DNA from 3 places in the Paraneptunicella aestuarii genome. Region 2 is predicted to be linked to each of the others. Evidence: predicted binding sites of a transcription regulator. Region 2 holds the regulator's gene; each other region holds the start of a gene.
What was found. Region 2 encodes FliA, which starts transcription of late flagellar genes. Its sites were predicted from a motif close to CTAAAGNTNNNNNNNNNNNNGCCGATA; they were not measured.

Region 1: a site for FliA is predicted at 4,741-4,767, ahead of KIH87_RS03775 (flagellin N-terminal helical domain-containing protein). Genes of this name have one in related genera too.
Region 3: a site for FliA is predicted at 2,589-2,615, ahead of KIH87_RS14560 (flagellar protein MotY). Genes of this name have one in related genera too.

The regions. Positions count from the first base shown of each region.
Region 1 is NZ_CP074570.1:918,215-925,172, forward strand. It holds gene KIH87_RS03755 (hypothetical protein) at 1-551, opposite strand, end outside; gene KIH87_RS03760 (flagellin N-terminal helical domain-containing protein) at 846-1,673, shown strand; gene KIH87_RS03765 (flagellin N-terminal helical domain-containing protein) at 2,109-2,939, shown strand; gene KIH87_RS03770 (flagellin N-terminal helical domain-containing protein) at 3,395-4,222, shown strand; gene KIH87_RS03775 (flagellin N-terminal helical domain-containing protein) at 4,931-5,755, shown strand; gene KIH87_RS03780 (flagellar protein FlaG) at 5,877-6,308, shown strand; gene fliD (flagellar filament capping protein FliD) at 6,324-6,958, shown strand, end outside.
Region 2 is NZ_CP074570.1:4,090,093-4,097,050, forward strand. It holds gene KIH87_RS15800 (protein-glutamate methylesterase/protein-glutamine glutaminase) at 1-550, opposite strand, end outside; gene KIH87_RS15805 (chemotaxis protein CheA) at 943-3,189, opposite strand; gene KIH87_RS15810 (protein phosphatase CheZ) at 3,203-3,949, opposite strand; gene cheY (chemotaxis response regulator CheY) at 3,985-4,368, opposite strand; gene KIH87_RS15820 (RNA polymerase sigma factor FliA) at 4,415-5,140, opposite strand; gene KIH87_RS15825 (MinD/ParA family protein) at 5,137-6,003, opposite strand; gene flhF (flagellar biosynthesis protein FlhF) at 6,000-6,958, opposite strand, start outside.
Region 3 is NZ_CP074570.1:3,783,403-3,790,360, reverse strand. It holds gene KIH87_RS14580 (Grx4 family monothiol glutaredoxin) at 1-36, shown strand, start outside; gene KIH87_RS14575 ((2Fe-2S)-binding protein) at 208-402, opposite strand; gene KIH87_RS14570 (peroxiredoxin) at 863-1,468, shown strand; gene rnt (ribonuclease T) at 1,561-2,187, opposite strand; gene KIH87_RS14560 (flagellar protein MotY) at 2,776-3,636, shown strand; gene KIH87_RS14555 (3-hydroxybutyrate dehydrogenase) at 3,710-4,486, opposite strand; gene KIH87_RS14550 (extracellular catalytic domain type 2 short-chain-length polyhydroxyalkanoate depolymerase) at 4,479-5,522, opposite strand; gene KIH87_RS14545 (GntP family permease) at 5,621-6,916, opposite strand.

The DNA.
Region 1 (6,958 bases), 1.7 Mb from region 2:
ACATGGATATCTGATTCATTTGGATAGCCAAGGCCATGTTTTTGTAAGCTCATTACTGAGGCTTTTTTGAGTTCAAATGTTCTTCCTGGAACGCCGGCATATAAATCCAGTGCTTGCTCTACTCTGTTGTAAGCCAGTCCATAAGCATTGTTGGTATACCATCTCAAGCGCCAAAGCCACCAGTAGCTTGGGCCGAAAAATTGAGGTTGTGACCAGCTTTTGCCATTCACTGAGTACCAAACCATTGAACGCGTCCATCGAGTACGATTTTCTTCATCAGCAAATCGCGCATAGCTGATGAGCATTAAACGACCATCAGGAGCAATGGTTAGTTTGGGATCTCTTAAATCGGCTTTGGAAACAGTTAAAGTATCAGACCAAATTTTGTCGCCTTCTTCGTCCAAAGTCAGAATTTTGATTCTGCCATCTGCGCTAATGTGATTTGTTGCTTCTCTAAAACAACAGAAATATTCATTTTTGAATTCACATAAATCGGTAAATGCATTGTGGCGAGGTGATTGCCAGATCGATTTTACCCACTCTATTTTCATTTTTTCAGATCTTTTTTACGCAATTTAAATTGCTCGATAAGCCGCATGTTATCAGGCATTTATCTTCCTTAATAGTCAGAAAATTGGCACTTGAAAAATTCACAGATGAAGAAATTTTGGATTTTTTACTAAAGGGAAATCTGGCTGCGTCGATAACCTAAGCGAGAGAGCCAGTGACAGTAAATACTATTAGGTAACTTACTGTTTTTATTAACCATATGACGATTATTATCGTCAGGTACCAGTGTATATTTAGAAAAGCACTGGGAGATTAAGAGTGTAGGAGGGACAGTTATGTCCGGTTTATATGTAAATACCAACGTATCTTCATTGAACGCACAGCGTCAATTATTCAACTCTGGAAATGCTTTAGGCACTTCATTCGAAAGATTATCATCAGGTTTCCGTATTAACCGCGCTGCAGACGATGCTGCTGGTTTGCAAATCACGGATCGTATGACTTCTCAAATTCAAGGTCTTAACCAAGCTGTTCGTAACGCGAACGATGCTATTTCTCTTGCGCAAACTGCTGAAGGTGCGTTAGGTGAGGTAACAAATGGCTTACAACGTATTCGTCAACTAGCTGTTCAATCACAAAATGGTATCAACACTTCTGCAGACCGCTTGGCTTTGCAAAAAGAAGTATCAGCAATCAAGGCAGAAATCAGCCGTGTTGCACAAACAACTCAATTCGCAGGCGTTAACGTACTAAGTGGTGGCTATTCTGCTGCTTTCCTGGTTGGTGCAAACGCAGGTCAGACTATTTCTGTTAACTTGTCTCGTACTGGTGGCTTCGGTGCTTCTGGTCTGAGCTTGACTAACACTACCGTTGCGACTCATGCTGGTGCTTCTGCCGCGATTGCTTCTATCGACGCAGCGATTTCTACTATCGGAGCTACCAGAGCTGACTTGGGTGCGCTGCAAAACCGCTTCCAGTCTACTATTCGTAACTTGAGTAACATCTCTGAAAACGTATCAGGCGCTCGTTCACGTATCCGTGATACTGACTTCGCAACTGAAACTGCTGAGTTGACTCGTAACCAGATCATCCAACAAGCCAGTACAACTGTATTGAGTCAGGCGAACCAACGTCCTCAAGCTGCATTGTCATTGTTAGGATAATCGCTCATTAAAAGTTCTGTCTGAACTGAGGACGCCAGGAGGTAGATTTCAGGAAGAGGTAAAAGTCAGACAGAACAGAGCAACGCTCACTCACTCCAATCGTGAGCATAGGCCGGGGAAAATCCCCGGCCAACCTTTTAAAAAACGAACTGAAAAGAAGAAAAATACACCAAATTAATCACCAATAGGCTACAAAATATTATTTATAACTAATTGAAAAATAAGACTATTCAAAAAAACTTATTTTTTTTCTAAAGTAATTTTTGCTTCTCGACGATACATAGAGCAAAGGCACTGAGCAATTAACAAAAATAACAAGCCAGAGCCAAGATAAGAGTCAATAAAAAAACAATAAAAACCAGACCTTATCAACCAGACCACAAACAAAAATAACAATTGGTCTGTTGCTTATAAAAATCGTTAGGAGAAACAAAAATGAGCTTATTCGTAAACACTAATGTGTCGTCGTTGAATGCGACACGCCAATTGTTCAATTCAAATATTGCATTAAGTACAGCATTTGAACGTTTATCTTCTGGTTTCAGAATCAACAGTTCAAAAGATGACGCAGCTGGTCTACAAATTTCAGACCGTATGACTGCCCAAATCCAAGGTTTAAACCAGGCTGTTCGTAACGCAAATGATGGTATTTCGCTAGCGCAAACCGCAGAAGGTGCGTTATCTGAAACAACTACTGCTTTACAACGTATTCGTGTGTTGGCAGTTCAATCACAAAACGGTATCAACTCATCAGCCGACCGCTTGGCACTACAAAAAGAAGTGTCTGCATTAAAAGCTGAAATCAGCCGTATTGCTTCAACAACTCAATTTGCCGGTGTGACTATTCTGAATGGAGCTTATTCTGCTGTATTCCTGGTAGGTGCCAACGCAGGCCAGTCAATTAGCGTCAATATTTCTCGTGCTGGTGGTGGTTATGGTGCATCCGGTTTGGGATTGGCCAATACGACGGTAGCGACAGCGCAAGGTGCATCGGCAGCAATCACCGCAATTGATAGTGCAATCTCTGTTATCGGCGGTGTTCGTGCAGACCTTGGTGCAATTCAAAACAGATTTCAATCAACCATTCGTAACCTGAGCAGCATCTCAGAGAACGTATCAGCGGCAAGATCTCGCATCAAAGATACAGACTTTGCCGTCGAGACGGCAGAATTGACCCGTACCCAAATCTTGCAACAAGCGAGTACAACGGTGCTGAGTCAGGCGAATCAAAGACCACAAGCGGCATTAAGTCTACTGGGTGGTTAATCCAGATAGACAGCTTCCTTGAACGATAGTTACGGTGTAAGGAAATACAGTAACTATCGAAAAATAAAAGGAAAAGTTGGGTAGCAAATAACGGGGAAAAGCTGCACCTGACTAAAGATCGCAAGCGTTTTATTACCGGACATTTTTTAAAGACTATGTATTGAGGCAAGGATTGCCGGGTTATTCCGTGGCTTCTGGGGTAACAGCTGACTCACAGAACCAACGCCAGGAGGTAGTGAGGTATTGAGGTATTAGGCCATCAATCCTGTAAGTCAGCCAGAGCAAACGCTCCCTTTTAGCATAGGCTTTTGTTGTTTAAATGCCCAGCTAATTGTCTGTCAGAAAACCGTCAGACATAAACTAAAAAGCACATAGTGTGCCAACAATTAAAAAAACTGAGCAACCTTGAATAAAACAAATAACAAAATCAAGGTAAAAACGTTAGGAGAAAAGCCATGAGCTTATATGTAAATACCAATGTATCGTCACTAAATGCGACCAGACAGTTATTTAATAGCAACAATTCATTAAGTACATCATTTGAACGTTTGTCTTCAGGATTCAGAATTAACAGTTCAAAAGATGATGCAGCAGGTCTACAGATTTCAGACCGTATGACGGCACAGATTCAAGGTTTGAACCAAGCTGTGCGTAACGCGAACGACGGCATTTCTTTGGCGCAAACCGCAGAAGGTGCACTGGCTGAAACTACTACAGCATTGCAACGTATTCGTGTGTTGGCGGTGCAGTCGCAAAATGGTATTAACTCATCTGCCGATAGATTGGCACTGCAGAAAGAGGTATCGGCATTAAAAGCAGAAATTAGTCGAATCTCCTCGACGACTCAGTTCGCAGGTGTCACTATTCTTAATGGAACGTATTCGGCTGTTTTCCTGGTTGGCGCAAACGCCGGTCAGTCTATCAGCGTTAATATTTCTCGCTCGGGCGGTGGATTTGGAGCGTCTGGATTAGGTTTGGCGAACTTAACCGTTGCCACTGCACCAGGAGCTTCGGCTGCCATAGCTTCGATTGACGCCGCGATATCGACGATTGGTAGTAAACGAGCAGATTTAGGTGCGATACAGAACCGTTTTCAGTCTACAATTAGAAACTTGAGTAGTATTTCCGAAAACGTATCGGCTGCTAGATCACGTATCAAAGATACCGATTTTGCGGTAGAAACAGCGGAATTAACGAGAAATCAGATTTTACAACAGGCGAGTACAACTGTGCTGAGCCAGGCTAACCAAAGACCGCAAGCTGCGTTGAGTCTTCTGGGTTAATAGCCAACACGGCGTTTCCTATAAGGGTGGAAGTGAGAGGCCAACCCCGGAAACGCCGGCCAACAGGATTAAGAGTGTAGAAGTAGGTTGAGAGGCCAGTTTCAAATTCTTTATACCTGCTAGCCGGACTAGAACCGATTTTTTGCTCGAACTCCTAACGTGAGCAAGTTGGCCGGGTCATTTGACCCGGCTTTTTTACGTCCGTATTCCCATCATTTCCCTTCAAATCTTCCGTAATCTTAAATGTGCAAGGATTCACATTCGGGAGCCACATTGTCTTACTGTCAAATTTTTGTTGTTGTGACCGATTCAACTTGTTCACGAAAATAATAAAGCAGGTATCGTGCCAAAGTTTCAAAACAACAAAAATTCACTAAATTCTTTTTTAAATATCTGCCAAGTCATTAATACCTGTCAATGTCGATTTTCTGGTGTGGTCCTCAAACTCACTAAAATCATTAAATAAACTCCTTTAAAAACATAAAGATAAAAATATTTAAATTTTTTTGATTTTTTTCCTAAAGAATCTTTAGTGGGCGTCGATAACTATAGCTGAGGGGTATTTTAACTGTTTGAATTTAGTTAGAGGTAGCTGGATTCAATAATAACAGTTTACTAGTGAGGCGACATCTTCGGATGTTGAATATTAGGCGAACTGACCTGTGATGATAGAGGTGTCATCCGATTCAGTTCTCAGGAGGTATTATCATGAGTTTATATGTAAACACCAACGTGTCTTCTTTGAATGCACAACGTCAGTTGTTCAACTCTGGAACACAATTAAGCACTTCTTTTGAAAGATTGTCTTCAGGCTTCCGTATTAACAGTGCTGCTGATGATGCTGCAGGTTTGCAAATTACGGATCGTATGACGTCTCAAATCCAGGGTCTTAACCAGGCTGTTCGTAACGCAAACGATGCGATCTCTTTGGCACAAACTGCTGAAGGTGCATTGAGCGAGGTTACAAGTGGTTTGCAACGTATCAGACAATTGGCTGTTCAGTCACAAAACGGTATCAACTCTTCTGCTGACCGTACAGCGCTTCAAACAGAAGTATCTGCACTTAAAGCTGAAATCAGCCGTGTAGCACAAAACACTCAATTTGCGGGCAACAACATCTTGAATGGTTCTTTCTCAGCTGCGTTCCTTGTTGGTGCGAATGCTGGTCAAACTATTTCAGTAAACATTTCCCGTTCAGGTGGCTACGGTGCTTCTGGTTTGGGATTGGCTAATACAACAGTAGCGACTGTTGCAGGTGCATCAGCAGCGATTGCTTCTATTGATGCGGCTATTTCTACCATTGGTAGTACACGTGCGGATTTGGGTGCCTTGCAAAACCGTTTCCAGTCTACGATTCGTAACTTGTCGAACGTATCTGAAAACCTGTCTGGCGCACGTTCACGTATCCGTGATACTGACTTTGCCGTAGAGACCGCTGAGTTAACGCGAAACCAAATCGTACAACAGGCGAGTATCTCGGTATTGAGTCAGGCTAACCAGAGACCACAGTCGGCATTATCCTTGCTTGGATAAGGCTAGCTGGAAATCAGGTTAGTATCATGAATGTTGGCAAGGCTACTATACTTAATTATAGTGGCCTTCTTTTGCCTTTATTTTGTCATCCTCTAAAGTTCAATTAAGGGGGAGGTGAAAGATGGATGTTGAGTTTTCACAAACAAGCCAGCTTGCTAGTGCTGTAGCTAGCCAACAAATTGCTAATAATCATCGTGTTGTGCAAGAGCAAAAGCCGGAAGATAAAGGAACTAACGTTTCTATAAATTCTGTTAATACTCTGAACACAAATGCCGATATAAATGGTAAGAACGATGTATCAACTGCTCCTCAAGAGGATATTGAAACGGCAGTTGGAGAAGTTAGCGAATTTGTGCAAGCGCAGAACAGAAATCTGAATTTCTCGTTTAGCGAGGAGTCCAATCGATCCGTTGTAAAAGTAACGGATTCTGAAACTGGAGAATTGATTCGACAAATTCCCTCAGAAGAGGTGCTGAGGTTGTCAGAAAAAATTCGAGAGCTTCAAACCGATGTGGGTGCAGCTGTAGGAGTTCTGTTCAATAAAGAGGTTTAATTAACGAGGTAAGTCATGGGTATCCAAAGTTTAGGTGTCGGTTCAGGTCTTGCGTTAGATGATTTGGTTACACAGTTAATCGAAGCTGAGCGTAAACCAAAAGAAGAACGTCTTAACCAGAAAGAAGAATCTTTGGATGCCATTATTTCTGGTATTGGCTCATTGCAGTCCAAGTTAAGTGATTTTGAAGATTCAGTTGATGAGTTGAGAAATGACTATAACTTGAATGCCAGAAAACCTCAGATTGATCATCCCAGTTCACTCAATTTGGGTGAGGGGGATGATGGCCCCTTTACTGCTGAAGCGTCAACAAGTGCGTTGGAAGCTTCTTATGATGTAGTTATAACTGGATTAGCAAAAGGAACCCGTTACGAAAGTACCGATGGTGACTTTGCTAATACCAGTTCGTCAGTCCTTTCTGCGGGTTCAGGCTCGATTAGTTTCAAATTTGGAACGTCGACCGATACCTTTAGTGTCAATGTTTCTGCCGGCATGTCATTGCAACAGTTGGCAAATGCAATTAATTCCTCTTCGAATAATTTACAGTCCGATGGTTTAACACCGCTGGTTACTGCAAGTATCATTGATACTGGTACTGCTGCTGGTGCCAAGCTGGTGTATAACTCCTCGCTGACTGGAGCCAATGACAA
Region 2 (6,958 bases):
TCGCTAACAGCTGATAACGCTTATGGCGGCTGGAAAAAATATCTCGTCCTGTATCAGCCAAACTGTCAGAACGAATGAATGTTCGGGTTGCCTTGGTCTTGCCCGGAGTAAATGCCAACTCGGGCGCTCGCCTGAATCGACCAATAGTACCTTTGCGTAAACCTAAAGCTCTGACACGCGATTGCAGCAGTTCAATAACTTCTTTACGGTCTCGGGCAATGTCCTCAAACTTTTTAGGCAGAAAGTCCAAAGCTCCAGCTTCAAGTGCATCTAACGTAGCTTGAGCACCTTCGTAGGTCAGCGAGGAAAACATAATGATGGGAACCGGATGTTGATTCATTATTTCCTTAACAGCCGTAATTCCATCCATTATCGGCATTTCAACATCCATAGTAATGACGTCAGGATCAAGCTCCCGCACCATCTGAACGGCTTCTTGACCGTTTTTAGCTTCACCGACAACTTCTAACTTTGGATCCTGCTCCAAAATCTCTCGAACTCGTCTTCGAAAGAAAGTGGAATCATCAACGACCAACACCTTATAAGGCATTATACAAATCTCTTATTTTTCAAAAGGTACTCGCAACAATGTGAGTATCTGAATAATTCATTTTAAGGGAAACACGGGAATAATCTTTCAATCCGGCTAGTCCCAACTGCGAATTTGACATCAGCCAACTGTGAGCTCTTATACAAGATTTAGAGATAACCCTATCTCAAGTGTAGTCAACTAAACTCAAAGGAAACAATTTAAATTGAAGATAGCAATTCAGCTTCGAATGAAACCAAAAATGAGTTCCTACAGTTCCCTTGCTGTTTAGCGACATCATTCACAGTCCTGACTGCAACTACTTGGAACCATTAAGAAAATAGCTCCCTGAACCATACGTATTTCCCGACAAATTCATGCCGGGAAATGCGAGGTATGTAAACCAACAAGCCTTATTTCAGGGCTTTTTTAGCGTACCTTTTCAATAAGCTTGGTATATCCAATATCAAAGCAATTCCACCGTCACTGGTAATTGTCGCACCAGCCATGCCAGGAGTACCTTGTAATAGTTCATCAAGCGGTTTAATAACCACTTCTTCCTGTCCAATAAGAGCATCAACAACGAAACCGACTTGCAATGTACCCATTTGAACAACAACAACATGCCCTTTGGCACGTTCAATAGTGCCAGGCTTACGGCGCAACCATTCTCGCAAGTAGAATAGCGGTATCGCTTTTGAACGAACAATCATGGTTAGCTGTCCGTCAACAGTATTGGTTTTGCTCAAATCGACATTCAAAATTTCATTGACTGAACTCAATGGCAACGCGAAGGTTTGTCCACCGACAATAATCATCAATGTTGGCAAAATAGCCAGTGTGAGTGGAACCTTGATTTCAAGTCTGGTGCCCACTCCCATTTGAGAATGGATATTGATCGAGCCGTTTAACTGATTAATTTTGGTCTTAACAACATCCATACCCACGCCTCGACCAGAGATATCGGATATCTCGGTTTTGGTCGAAAAGCCGGGGGCAAAAATCAAATTGAACGCTTCAATATCAGACATACGAGCGGCTGCATCTACGTCTAAGACGCCACGAGCAATCGCAATACTCTTTAATTTCTCAGGATCCATACCCTTACCATCATCTTCAATGGTTAGTAATATATGATCCCCTTCCTGAGCTGCCGCCAATTTGACAGTACCGGTACGAGGCTTACCGGAAGCAGCACGCTCATCGGGCATTTCAATACCGTGGTCAACAGAGTTACGCACCAGGTGAACCAATGGATCAGCCAATGCCTCGACCAGGTTTTTATCTAAATCGGTTTCTTCACCTTCCAGCTCAAGAACAATTTCTTTCTTCAAGCTGCGAGCCAAATCTCGAACAACACGAGGGAAACGACCAAATACCTTCTTGATCGGTTGCATACGAGTTTTCATGACAGCTCCTTGCAAATCCCCGGTAACTACATCCAGGTTTGCAATGGCCTTGCCCATATTCTCGTCATTAATATTAATACCTAGGCTTAACAGGCGGTTACGCACCAACACCAGCTCACCAACCATATTCATAATCTGGTCAAGGCGCTTGGTGTCTACACGAACCGTTGTTTCAGCTTGAGGAGGTGGCGCGGCGCCTTTCTTGTCATCCTTCTTAGGTCCAGTAGCAGGTGCTGATGCAGCTGGACTAGCAGCGGCGATACTTTGAGTAGCCTTCACTTTATCAGGTTCTGACTTACTTTCAGGCGCTTTTACAGGCTCAGCTTTAGGAGCTGCGGGCTTATCCTTGGGCTTGGTTTCAGAAGGCTTCTCAGATTTAGGCTGAGAGGGTGCTGTGACACTTGGACCTTTACCTTGACCATGAAGTTGATCCAGTAAAGCTTCAAATTCATCGTCAGTAATATCTTCGTCTTCACCAGTGGAAGACGCTACAGGAGCAGGTTTAACTTTGACTGGCTCAGGAGCCTCATCGTCCTCGGAACCGAACTTGCCCTTACCATGTAATTGATCCAATAACGCTTCGAATTCGTCATCGGTAATATCTTCATCGACATGACCTTTAGGGGAAGGGCCTTTTTTACCAGCCTCTTCATCCTTACCTGGGGCACCGTTAGGTCCATGAAGTTCGTCTAATAGTTTCTCAAATTCATCTTCGGAAATTTCGTCAATACCGCCATCACGACTATCAGAAGAGTCATCATCTTCACCAAATAAATCAAGCCCCAGATCGTCATCATCAACATCAGGAACTATAGGTGATGATGCAGGCTCTGGCGCAACAGAAACTTCTTCATCCTTGCTTTGAGGTTGACTCAATCTATGCAGGGTTTCCAACAATTCAGGAGACGCGGGTTGTAAAGGCTCTCTGGATTTGACACTTTGGAACATTTCAACAACAACATCTGTTGCCTGCAGAATGACATCCATTAATTCAGGAGTTAGCTTGCGCTGTCCATTACGCATTACGTCAAAAACGTTCTCTGCGCCGTGACAAACATCTACCAGTTCAGTCAGCGATAAGAAACCCGCCCCACCTTTTACAGTGTGATAGCCACGGAATATCGCATTCAACAAATCTGAATCTTCGGGATTATTTTCCAGATCGACGAGTTGTTCTTGTAGTTGCTCCAGAATCTCTCCGGCCTCGACCAAAAAGTCCTGAAGGATATCCTCGTCCAAGTCAAACGACATATATCAGTTCCCCCTAGAAACCCAAGCTTGAAAGAAGATCGTCAACATCATCCTGACCAGTCACAACATCATCTCGGCTTTCGGCGTCAATAATAGGACCTTCAGGAGATTGGGCTGCTTTCTCTCTCTTTTCTTTTTTAGAGGTTTCACTCACCTCTGGCTCACCGAACACTTTTAATACGTTAACCAGGCTGTCTTCAACTTCCTTCACCAACTCAATAACTCGGCGAATGACCTGACCGGTTAAGTCCTGATAGCCTTGAGCCATCAACACTTCAGTTAGCAAGCCTGTTAATTGGGAAGAGTCATTACTGGACTCTTCCAGAAACTTATCAACACTATGGCATAATGCTTTAAATTCACCCAATTCCAATTGGCGAGACATGAGTTTCTTCCATTGGGGAAGAATACCATTAATATCAGCGCACATTTTCTCGGCAATGGGCATACTACTTTCAACAGCATCCATGGTTTGGTTCGCTGCCTGCTCGGTAGTTTCAATAACATAGTTTAGACGAGACTGAGCATCGGGAATGTCTTCTGTCGCCAAGTCAGCAATTCGAGAATCAATGTTGAAACTATTCAATGAATCGTGCAACTGGCGTGTCAATTTTCCGACTTCCGCAAACAATTCCATGGAATCCTGAATTTTAGTCGCTTCCAACAAGGCGGTGGCGGCATCGTTGTCGCCAGCTTCCAAAAACTCAACTAATTGTTTGGCGTCGTCTAACGACATAGGTGCATTTGTAGCGGAGCTCATAAGACTTCACCTCTGTATTGCAGGTTCAGCCGGAACTAACCCAAGCGCTCAAAAATTTTGTCAAGCTTTTCTTTCAAGGTCGCAGCTGTAAATGGTTTAACAACGTAGCCATTCACGCCAGCCTGAGCCGCTGCAACAATCTGTTCTTTCTTAGCTTCTGCTGTCACCATTAAAACAGGAGTATGTTTCAAATTATCATCAGCTCTGATTGCACGAAGCAAATCAATTCCTTGCATACCAGGCATGTTCCAATCTGTTACCACAAAGTCAAAATCGCCTTGTTGTAACATCGGCAGAGCAGTGCTTCCATCGTCTGCTTCTTGCACATTGGTGAAACCCAAGTCTTTTAATAAGTTTTTAATGATACGTCTCATTGTCGAAAAGTCGTCAACAACAAGAATTTTCATATTTTTATCCAAAACCGCCTCCAAAAAGGACCAGACCAACAGCTATTATTGTACTTATTTATTCTGCTTGCCAAGCCTGCATACGAGATTTAAGTCTAAGCATTGCCTGACTATGTATTTGACTGACTCGAGATTCACTGACTTCCAATACTTCACCAATCTCTCTGAGGTTCAGTTCCTCGTCATAATACAAAGAAAGTACTATCGCTTCACGCTCTGGCAAGGTTGTAATGGCATTTGCCAATGCCTTCTGGAACTCCCCCTGCATTAAATCATCCAGAGGGCGATCACTACCTTTATTATTTTCCGTTGTTAATACATCTTCCGTGACACCCAAATCTTCAATTCCCACCATTTTGCCTGAATTTACTTCATGCAGCATTTGGTGATATTCATCTAATGATACGCCCATTTTCTCGGCGATATCAGTATCTTTTGCATCGCCTCCGGTTTCGCGCTCAACAGCATGAATGGCTTCAGCTATGGCACGTCCATTTTTATGAACGGAACGAGGTGTCCAATCACCTTTACGAATATCATCAAGCATAGCGCCTCGAATTCGTATCCCGGCGAAAGTTTCAAAGCTGGCGCCTTTACTTCCATCGAAGTTACGCGCAGCTTCCAATAAGCCAATCATGCCGGCCTGAATTAAGTCTTCAACAAGAACACTGGCTGGCAATCGAGCCATCAAATGGTGAGCAATACGCTTTACTAATGGTGCGTGTTGCTCGACCAATTGCTGCTTATTATCTAATTGTTGATACGCCGCTGCTTTGTTATTCACGCTTGGTCACTTACCGCCTGTTGTTTCACCAACTGTTCCAGGAAAAACTCCAAATGACCTCCTGGTTGTGCAGGAATCGGCCAAGTCAATGCTGTTCTGGCCAAATTCATAACTGCCACAGAAGCTGGCGAATTGGGAAACGCTTCCACTATAGCTTTTTGCTTACGTACCGCCTTGCGAATATTTTCATCATAAGGAATGGTCGCAACTAATTCCAGAGCCACATCCAAAAATCGGTTTGTTACTTTGGATAGTTTAGCAAATAACTCCTGACCTTCTCGTACATTTCGCACCATATTGGCAACAATCTTAAAACGAAACACACCATGGTCACGATTTAATAACTTCATTAATGCATATGCATCGGTTAAGGATGTTGGTTCATTACAAACAACAACCAACACATCCTGCGATGCCCGGGCAAAGCTTAATACCATGCCGGAAATACCCGCCGCTGTATCAACAATAAGTACATCAACAGGTGTACGTAATTCACTAAACGCCCTTATTAAGCCAGCATGTTCTGCGGGCGTCAATTCAGTCATAGACTGTGTACCTGACGTTGCTGGCGCAATTTTAATTCCGTGAGGGCCTTCTACAAGAATTTCGTCCAGAGTACATTCACCAGACAAAACATGCGAAAGATTTTTCACTACACGCAATCCCAGCATAACATCGACATTGGCTAAGCCCAAATCGGCATCTAACACCAATACGCGTTTACCTAATTTAGCCATTGAAATAGCAGTATTCAAGGTAATGTTAGTTTTACCAACACCCCCTTTTCCGCCTGTAACGGCAATAACTTTAGTTAAGCTAGGCTGGTTCATTTTTCTCAAACTGCTTGCTTGATCCTCGATCATACTGCGACTGCTGATTGTTTAAATTGTTCTGCCGTAGTATGCGGTAAACAGTATTTTTTATAAAGCTTTGCTGCTGCCGATACCAAATATTTTGCTTCTGCCAACTTCAAATCTTCCGGAACCCGCTGCCCATCAGTCAGGTAACTCACAGGTACCCGCTTCTGAATAGCAACACTTACTGCTTCACCAAGGCTGTAACATTCATCCAACTTTGTAAATATACAACCTTTCATCATATCTTGCTGAAAAGCTGTAAAAGTTTGTTCAAGCACTTGCCTTTGAGTATTCGCCTGAACCACCAGATACATATTAATATCAGCATTTGTTTTACTGCTCAATGCTTCTAACTGTTTGATTAATCTGGTGTCTCTTTGACCAAACCCTGCAGTATCTATTAATACTAATCTCTTATTACGGAATTGATACAAAACATCTGATAACTCTTGTGCGTTTGATGCTTTTTTAACCGGACACCCCAGAATTTTGCCGTAAGTTGCCAGTTGGTCATATGCCGCAATACGATAACTGTCAATTGTTACCATAGCCACTTGATCTGCGCCATGTTTTTGTGCGAATTGTGCAGCTAATTTCGCAATTGTTGTTGTCTTACCGCAACCGGTAGGGCCAACCAAAGCAACAACACCTCCTTTTTCAAGGATATCGTTAGAGCCTGTTTTCAAGCGGTTAGCCAATAATTTAAGAATAAACAACCAGGCTTCACGCTCATCACAATTCTCAGGCGCATAGGACACAACCTCTTCCGCCAAGTCACGGTTAATTCCCATGTCTAACAAGCGAGAGGTTAAATAGGCTTGTAAAGGATGACTACGCTTCTTTTCCTGATTAATAAGACCAGATACCTGAAATTCCAAGACATCTCTTAAAGATTTTAATTCCTGGCGAATATCATCCATCGCACTGTTGCTAACAGGCTCTTGTGGCAAATCACGTTTAG
Region 3 (6,958 bases), 310 kb from region 2:
GCCAGAGCTCAGCAAGCGGCTGGCGACGCAGAATAGCTTCTTATACCGATTTCTTTTTTTGAGAGTGGGGCTAAACGCCCTGCTCACATGCACCCATTTCCTTTCAGTTAAACAGACGAGCGGGTCTTTTCTTCTTAATTAAAATAGTCTGTGAATAGCAGAATAGAATGAACTTGTGATGAGATAGAAGCGAAGACTTTAGACGTCTCAGGATACTTCTTTAAACAATGAGCTATCGACTATGGTTTGGTCGATAATGGTTTGAGCAACCTGAGCACACTTGCCACATTGGTTTGCAACGCCAAGGCTACGGCGTAAATCGCGAATGTTACCCACGCCTTGTTCTTCCACGGCTTTGCGGATAGCTCGGTCGGTGATGGCATTGCAAAGGCAAACGTACATTTGGGTCTCTTTTGCTCGGGTTGTAAGTAAAAACGTTGTTGTTTGTAACGACCTGAGAGAGTTATCTATACCAACTTCTCTTAAGTTTCTTTCTTAAATGTTACTGTAAATGATAATAATTGTTATTTGTAATAATGCAAGAGGAATTTTTGTTCAATCATATTATTTTGTGATCAAATATTCGGCTGATTCGTTCATCTTGATTGCCATGAATTGAATTTATCGAATAAGACAATTAACTAAATCAATTGGTTTTTTTACTAACCGTCACTATATTGTGTATCAGCCTACTCCTACTGGGTTAGAGTTGTGCATTTTTTAGCTGATTTTGCGCACTGTTTTTGTGTAATAGCCGCGTTTAAGTTCGGCACACTGTTCTAACTCAGTAGGAGCGGCTGAACACGCTCGCAAATATTATTTAGCGATTCTTTTCAATGTTATACATTTATCGGAGAACTCAATGAGTGTATTAGTTGGTCGTCCAGCTCCTGACTTTACTGCAGCCGCTGTTAAAGGTAATGGTGAAATCGTAGATAGCTTCACTTTGTCTGAAGAAATCAAAGGCAAAAAAGCAGTTATCTTCTTCTATCCTCTGGACTTTACCTTTGTTTGTCCTTCTGAATTGATCGCTTTCGACAAGCGTTATGAAGAGTTCCAAAAGCGTGGTGTTGAAGTAATTGGTGTTTCCATCGATTCTCAATTCTCTCACAACGCATGGCGTAACACTCCAGTAGAAAAAGGTGGTATCGGCCCTGTTAAGTACACTTTGGTTGCTGACGTTAAGCATGAAATTTGCCAAGCGTATGATGTTGAGCATCCAGAAGCTGGTGTTGCTTTCCGTGGTTCTTTCTTGATTGACGCTGCTGGTAACGTTCGCCATCAGGTTGTTAACGATCTACCTCTAGGCCGTAACATCGACGAAATGTTGCGCATGGTTGATGCGTTGAACTTCCACGAAGAACACGGTGAAGTTTGCCCAGCTGGCTGGCAAGAAGGTAAGAAAGGCATGAATGCAAGCCCGGAAGGTGTTGCTGCATACTTGTCTGAAAACTCAGATCAGCTATAACTTATAATCCGTTAGCTGCTGAAAATTCAGTTTCAAAAAAGGATGAAGTCGTAAGGCTTCATCCTTTTTTCTTTTCAGTTCAGGGAGCCTGATTAGCTCATCGGCCAACCCACACCATCGTGCCATTTATTAACGATAGTGCAGAATAGTTGCGCTGTTTTTTGTGCATCGTAAATGGCTGAATGCGCTTCTTTTTGATCAAAGTCCATGCCTGCAGCCTTACAGGCTTTGGCTAAAACGGTTTGACCAAATGCTAATCCTGCCAGACTGGTTGTGTCGAAAGACACGAAAGGATGAAATGGGCTGCGCTTTAATTCAACACGATCAATCGCCGCATTGATAAAGCTTTGATCGAAGGCTGCGTTGTGCGCCACTATCACTGAGCGTTGGCAGTTTGCCTGTTTCTGTCCTTTACGGATGTGTTTGCAAAGATCGGTAATGGCATCCTGTTCAGAAATAGCGCCACGTAGTGCGCAGTAAGGATCAATACCATTAAAATCCAGAGCTGATTGTTCCAGATTGGCACCATGAAAAGGCAATACATGGTAATGAAAGGTTTTGTCCATGTGTAGCTGACCGTTCTCATCCATTTTGAGAGTGACTGCAGCCACTTCCAACAAAGCGTCTTGCAATGCATTAAATCCTGCGGTTTCTACGTCAATAACCACCGGGTAATATCCACGGAAACGGTTACATAGCTGGAATTTATCTTCCGGCATGGACATATCGAATGAGCTTAACTCCATAAATTATCGCAACCAAGGCAAAATACCAGAGGCGATCCTAGCAAAATACAACCTGTGTGCCGATCTTTATTGGTACTTTTAGCAATGAAAAGCGAAAAAATCATCAAAGTGCTATGTATGCAAGGGGGAACAGTTTGCAGGGTTTGTAAAGCATTATGCCTGTTTGCTTAAGCTATACTTGATGTTTTATTTGAATTGGTAGTAAGCTTGGTTCCGGTGGCGGCTCTACAGGTTTCTAGCTTTTAGAAATAACGATAGGGAAATAAGGCATAGAGCCGGGTATTGAGACTATTGGATTTTCAGGAATCAGACACATCTGGGGCTGGTTTTTTTGCGTAGTGTTTCCAAGTGAAACGGTACTTGTTCAAAAAGCCTTTAAGTGATTGGCTTATATGCCGATACAAAGCCAAAGAGTTGCAATATATTCCAGTTTGTTTTGGCATGTTCAGGTAAGCCGATGCAAACAGATACAAGTAGAAGCAAGAGTTTACATTTGCCTGAGTCGCTTGATTAGTTTGCGCTTGAGCTGCTTGAACTTGAATAGTTGGGATCACCACCGGTATGAAAAAGTTAGTATTTGGTTTCTTATTATTTTCCTTCGGCGCTAGTGCCAGCGTTCGCCACTATTCTGCGAATGTTGAAGATTCCGTATGGAGTATCAACGTTCCCAATCGCCTTGAGTGTACGCTTACCCATGATTTGCCCGGCTACGGTAAAGCCATCTTTTCCAGTGTTGCCAGCAAGCATTTGAACATGGAATTCACTCTGGATATGCGTCGCCTTCCGAAAGACTATCGCATGGCTTATGTCTATTCTGTGCCGCCAAGCTGGATGCCCGGCGAATTACAGCGTCCTATTGCCGATATGAATATTCGCAAGCAATATGATAGCGATTTGCCTGAACAGGCCGCATGGACCATGCTGTCTGAACTGGAAAAAGGTTATTGGCCGACCATTTATTATCAAGACTGGTACAGTCGTTATGACAGTGTTGCGGTTGCCTTGAATGCCAGTAATTTCGCTTTGCCTTATGAGAGCTTTGTCAATTGCGTTTCCAATTTATTGCCGTTCAGCTTTGATGACATTTCCTACACAGTGCTTTCTTACGAAAAGAACAGTATTAACCTTACTCGGGGAGCCAAGCAAAAGCTGAATATGATTGGCGAATATTTGAAGGAAGACACTGACTTGGAACTGGTATTACTGGATGGTTATACCGACAGCTACGGTGGTCGTTACAGCAATGAACAGTTATCCATAAAACGCGCCAACGAAATTAAAACCTTCTTTGAAAAAATGGGCGTTGCAGCTGAACGTATCGAAGTGACCGGACACGGTGAGCGTCGCCATATTTCACCGAACGACAATAGTCTGGCGAGAGCGAAAAACCGACGCGTTGTTATTCGGATGCAGAAGTCTTAAAAGTTCAGGAATGAATTAACAAAATGGCGGCCTAGGCCGCCATTTGCATATTAGTCATCAGTAAAAATTAAGATTAACGAGCTGTCCAGCCACCGTCCAGAACAATGGTTTGTCCTGTGATATTTCTAGCGGCATTGCTCATCAAGAAAGCGGCTGTCTCAGCTAACTCATCTAGACCAATGAATGCCTTCTTAGGCATGGGTTCCAGCATGATTTTGTTCACCACTTCTTCTTCTGATAAGCCATGTTCTTTCGCCTGTGAAGCAATCTGTTTTTCAACCAGAGGGGTTTTCACATAAGAAGGGCAAAGGGTGTTGATGGTTACATCCACGTCGCCTGTTTCCAGAGCCAGAGTTTTAGCAAATCCCAGCAAACCGTGTTTCGCAGCTACATAAGCTGATTTGTACGGAGAAGCCACAAGAGAATGGATGGAACCAACGTTAATAATTCGTCCATAACCGCGTTCTTTCATGGTTGGTAATAGGGCGCGTGTTAGCATGGCTGGGCCAACCAGCATAACCTGTATTAGCAAACTCCATTTATCCGCCGGGAAATCTTCCAGCCTGGATACGTGTTGAATACCGGCATTATTGACCAAAACATCAACCGGAGTGTCGGCCAGCTTTTCAGGAAGCGATGCAATAGCAGCGCTATCAGCTACATTAATTTCAATGGCTGATGCCGAAATAGATTGTTCTTTTAATTTGTTTGCGGCTGAATTGGCTGCGTCACCATTTAAGTCAGCAATAATGACATGATTACCTTGCTTGCCCAGGTATTCAGCAATGGCAAAACCGATGCCACTGGCTCCGCCTGTCACCAAGATATTTTTGTTCATTTGACTAGCCATTTTGTCTCCCGGAAATCTGTTGAATAAGTGAATATACCGCCTTGATTTGCTTACCATTCCGAGTGGCATAATCGCCATCGGTGTAACCCCACCAATCCCAGCAACCTTGAGGGTTGAAAGGGAGTACTGTGCTGTTTTTGGTTTGCGGGTAAAGCACCACAATATTGTTGCTCTCGGCCCATCGGTTTAAGCCAGTTTTGGTAACATAATCAGTGCCAATGGCTTCGGCATTTTGATTGCAACCGTGGAAGCTAATATGCAGTGAACAGGCTTTACCTTCAGCACAGTTTTCAGGCACGTATAAATAAGATTCTGTCGCTAGCGTGTCTTGTTGTTCCTTCGGCAATTGTTCCGTGCTTATTGTATGAATGTGACTTTGCGACGCTTGAGTGGCAGGGGTCAAATTGCCATACAGCTGAGTAAGCAAAGAGCCTGCGGCGTCAAACTGACAATTGCCGATGTAAGGTGATTCTGACTTTTTACAATCGCTCCCTTCATTCGCTGTTGGAAAATGATGAGCAAAGGCTTTGTCTTGCACATATTGAATATTGTCTTTCGGTATCCACTGTTGGTATTGCTGGTTAAGAGCCGATACAACACTGCGCCCCACTTTCTGATCCAGTGTACCGCCCAATATCCAGATTTTGTCGTCTTGCAAAGACTTGGTGTCGGCTATTTTGCCTTCTTGCTGCCAACGGTCTATTTGGGTTTCCAAAGCATTTAGCTCAATTGATGCTCCAGATTTTCCCACACATTGCGACAACGCTGTGGTCAGGCTGTTTTGAGCACAGAAATAAGGGCCACTGGCGATCATGGCGGCACCTTGAACTAACTCAGAATGAGCCAGATGAAACTGTGTTGCCATGTAGCCTCCACTGGATAATCCGGATACTGTGGTTTTCGATAAATCCAGATTTAGTGCCAGCGGCTCGCTGTAGCTTGAAAAGGAAATCGCAATTGCGCTGGCAAAAAGGCTAAAGTGGAAGAGCTTCTGTTTGACGGATTTCTTGCCAGAAGAACCAGAATGTAGAGACATGTTTATATACCTGAAACAATGGAGGTGAGTTGCCTCTCCTCGCCAATGACTACTTATTGTTTACCCATTACGTACCAAGCCCCGGGAACTGGTCGTTTTTAGAAAATATTGAATAAAGTTACTGCCAGAGCCAAACCTATTAACGGAATGACAACTGTCAGTGCGCCAACTGCTGCATATGCGCGCTGATGGGTTTCTCGGCAAATTGCACGAATTGTTGTTACCACATAACCATTGTGAGGCAGTGAATCAATGGCTCCGGAAGAGATGGAGACAATACGATGCAGCTGTTCAGGATCGACACCCTGATCAAGGTAATGCGGCCCAATTAAAGGAAGCGCAATGGCTTGTCCACCAGAGGCTGAACCCGTTAAACCGGCAATAATACTTACGGCAACTGCTGCGCCTATTAATTCATTGCCCGGGATGCTGGTTGTCATTTCTACAGCAGTCATAAATGCGGGTGTTGCTTTGGCAACGGAACCAAATCCAACCACAGCAGCGGTGTTACCGATAGCGACCAAGGCTCCGGTTGTACCTTCGTTAACGGCTTTAGAGAGGTCGTGAAAGTATTGGAAGTTAATGATCATTAGCGTAAGCACGCCACCGCCCAAAGCCAGAATTAAAGCCAGTTGTTGCAGTGATTCATGGAAACTGAAAGAGATAATCAGTACAACCAATAACGGGATCACGCCAGTAATTGGGCTAGGTAACTTACGCTCAGGGATATCAGGATCGCCTGCCATCGCTTCAAAATGCTCGCCGTTGGCAACCGCTTTTTTGATCATGCGGTTAAGCCACGCAAAACCTAAGCTTGCCATAACAATTGCTACGACAAGGCTCACTTCCCAAGCGGCAAAAGGCGAGGTTCCCAAATATTTAATCGGGATCCAGTTTTGAATCTCTGGTGAACCTGCTGAGGTCATGGTGAACGTGACAGAACCGAAGGCAAGAGCTGCGGGAATAAAGCGGCGTGGTAAATTGGCATCTTTGAATAAGCTCAAGGCCATTGGGTATACCGAGAAGGCCACAACGAAAACACTCACGCCACCGTAGGTTAATACGGCACAAGCCAGTACCACTGCGACAACAGCATGTTTTTCACCTAATTTACCGACAATCCAGCGAGCGACGGAGTCGGCTGCGCCTGTGTCTGACATGAACTTGCCAAACAGAGAACCCAGTAAAAACATGAAAAACCAGGAAGCGATAAAGCCCGAGAATCCAGACATATAACTGGTCACAAAGTTCTGATCGCCGATGAATACGGGTAAGTCCCCGGTTAAACCAACAATTAGAGCGCAAAGCGGCGCTGCGATGAACAAATTCATCCCTCTAATTGTGAGCCAAATGAGCAAGGCTAATCCGCCCACGAGGCCAAGAAAACTCAGCATATTAATACCTTAAAAAACGAAGTGAATTGTTCTGACCTTACC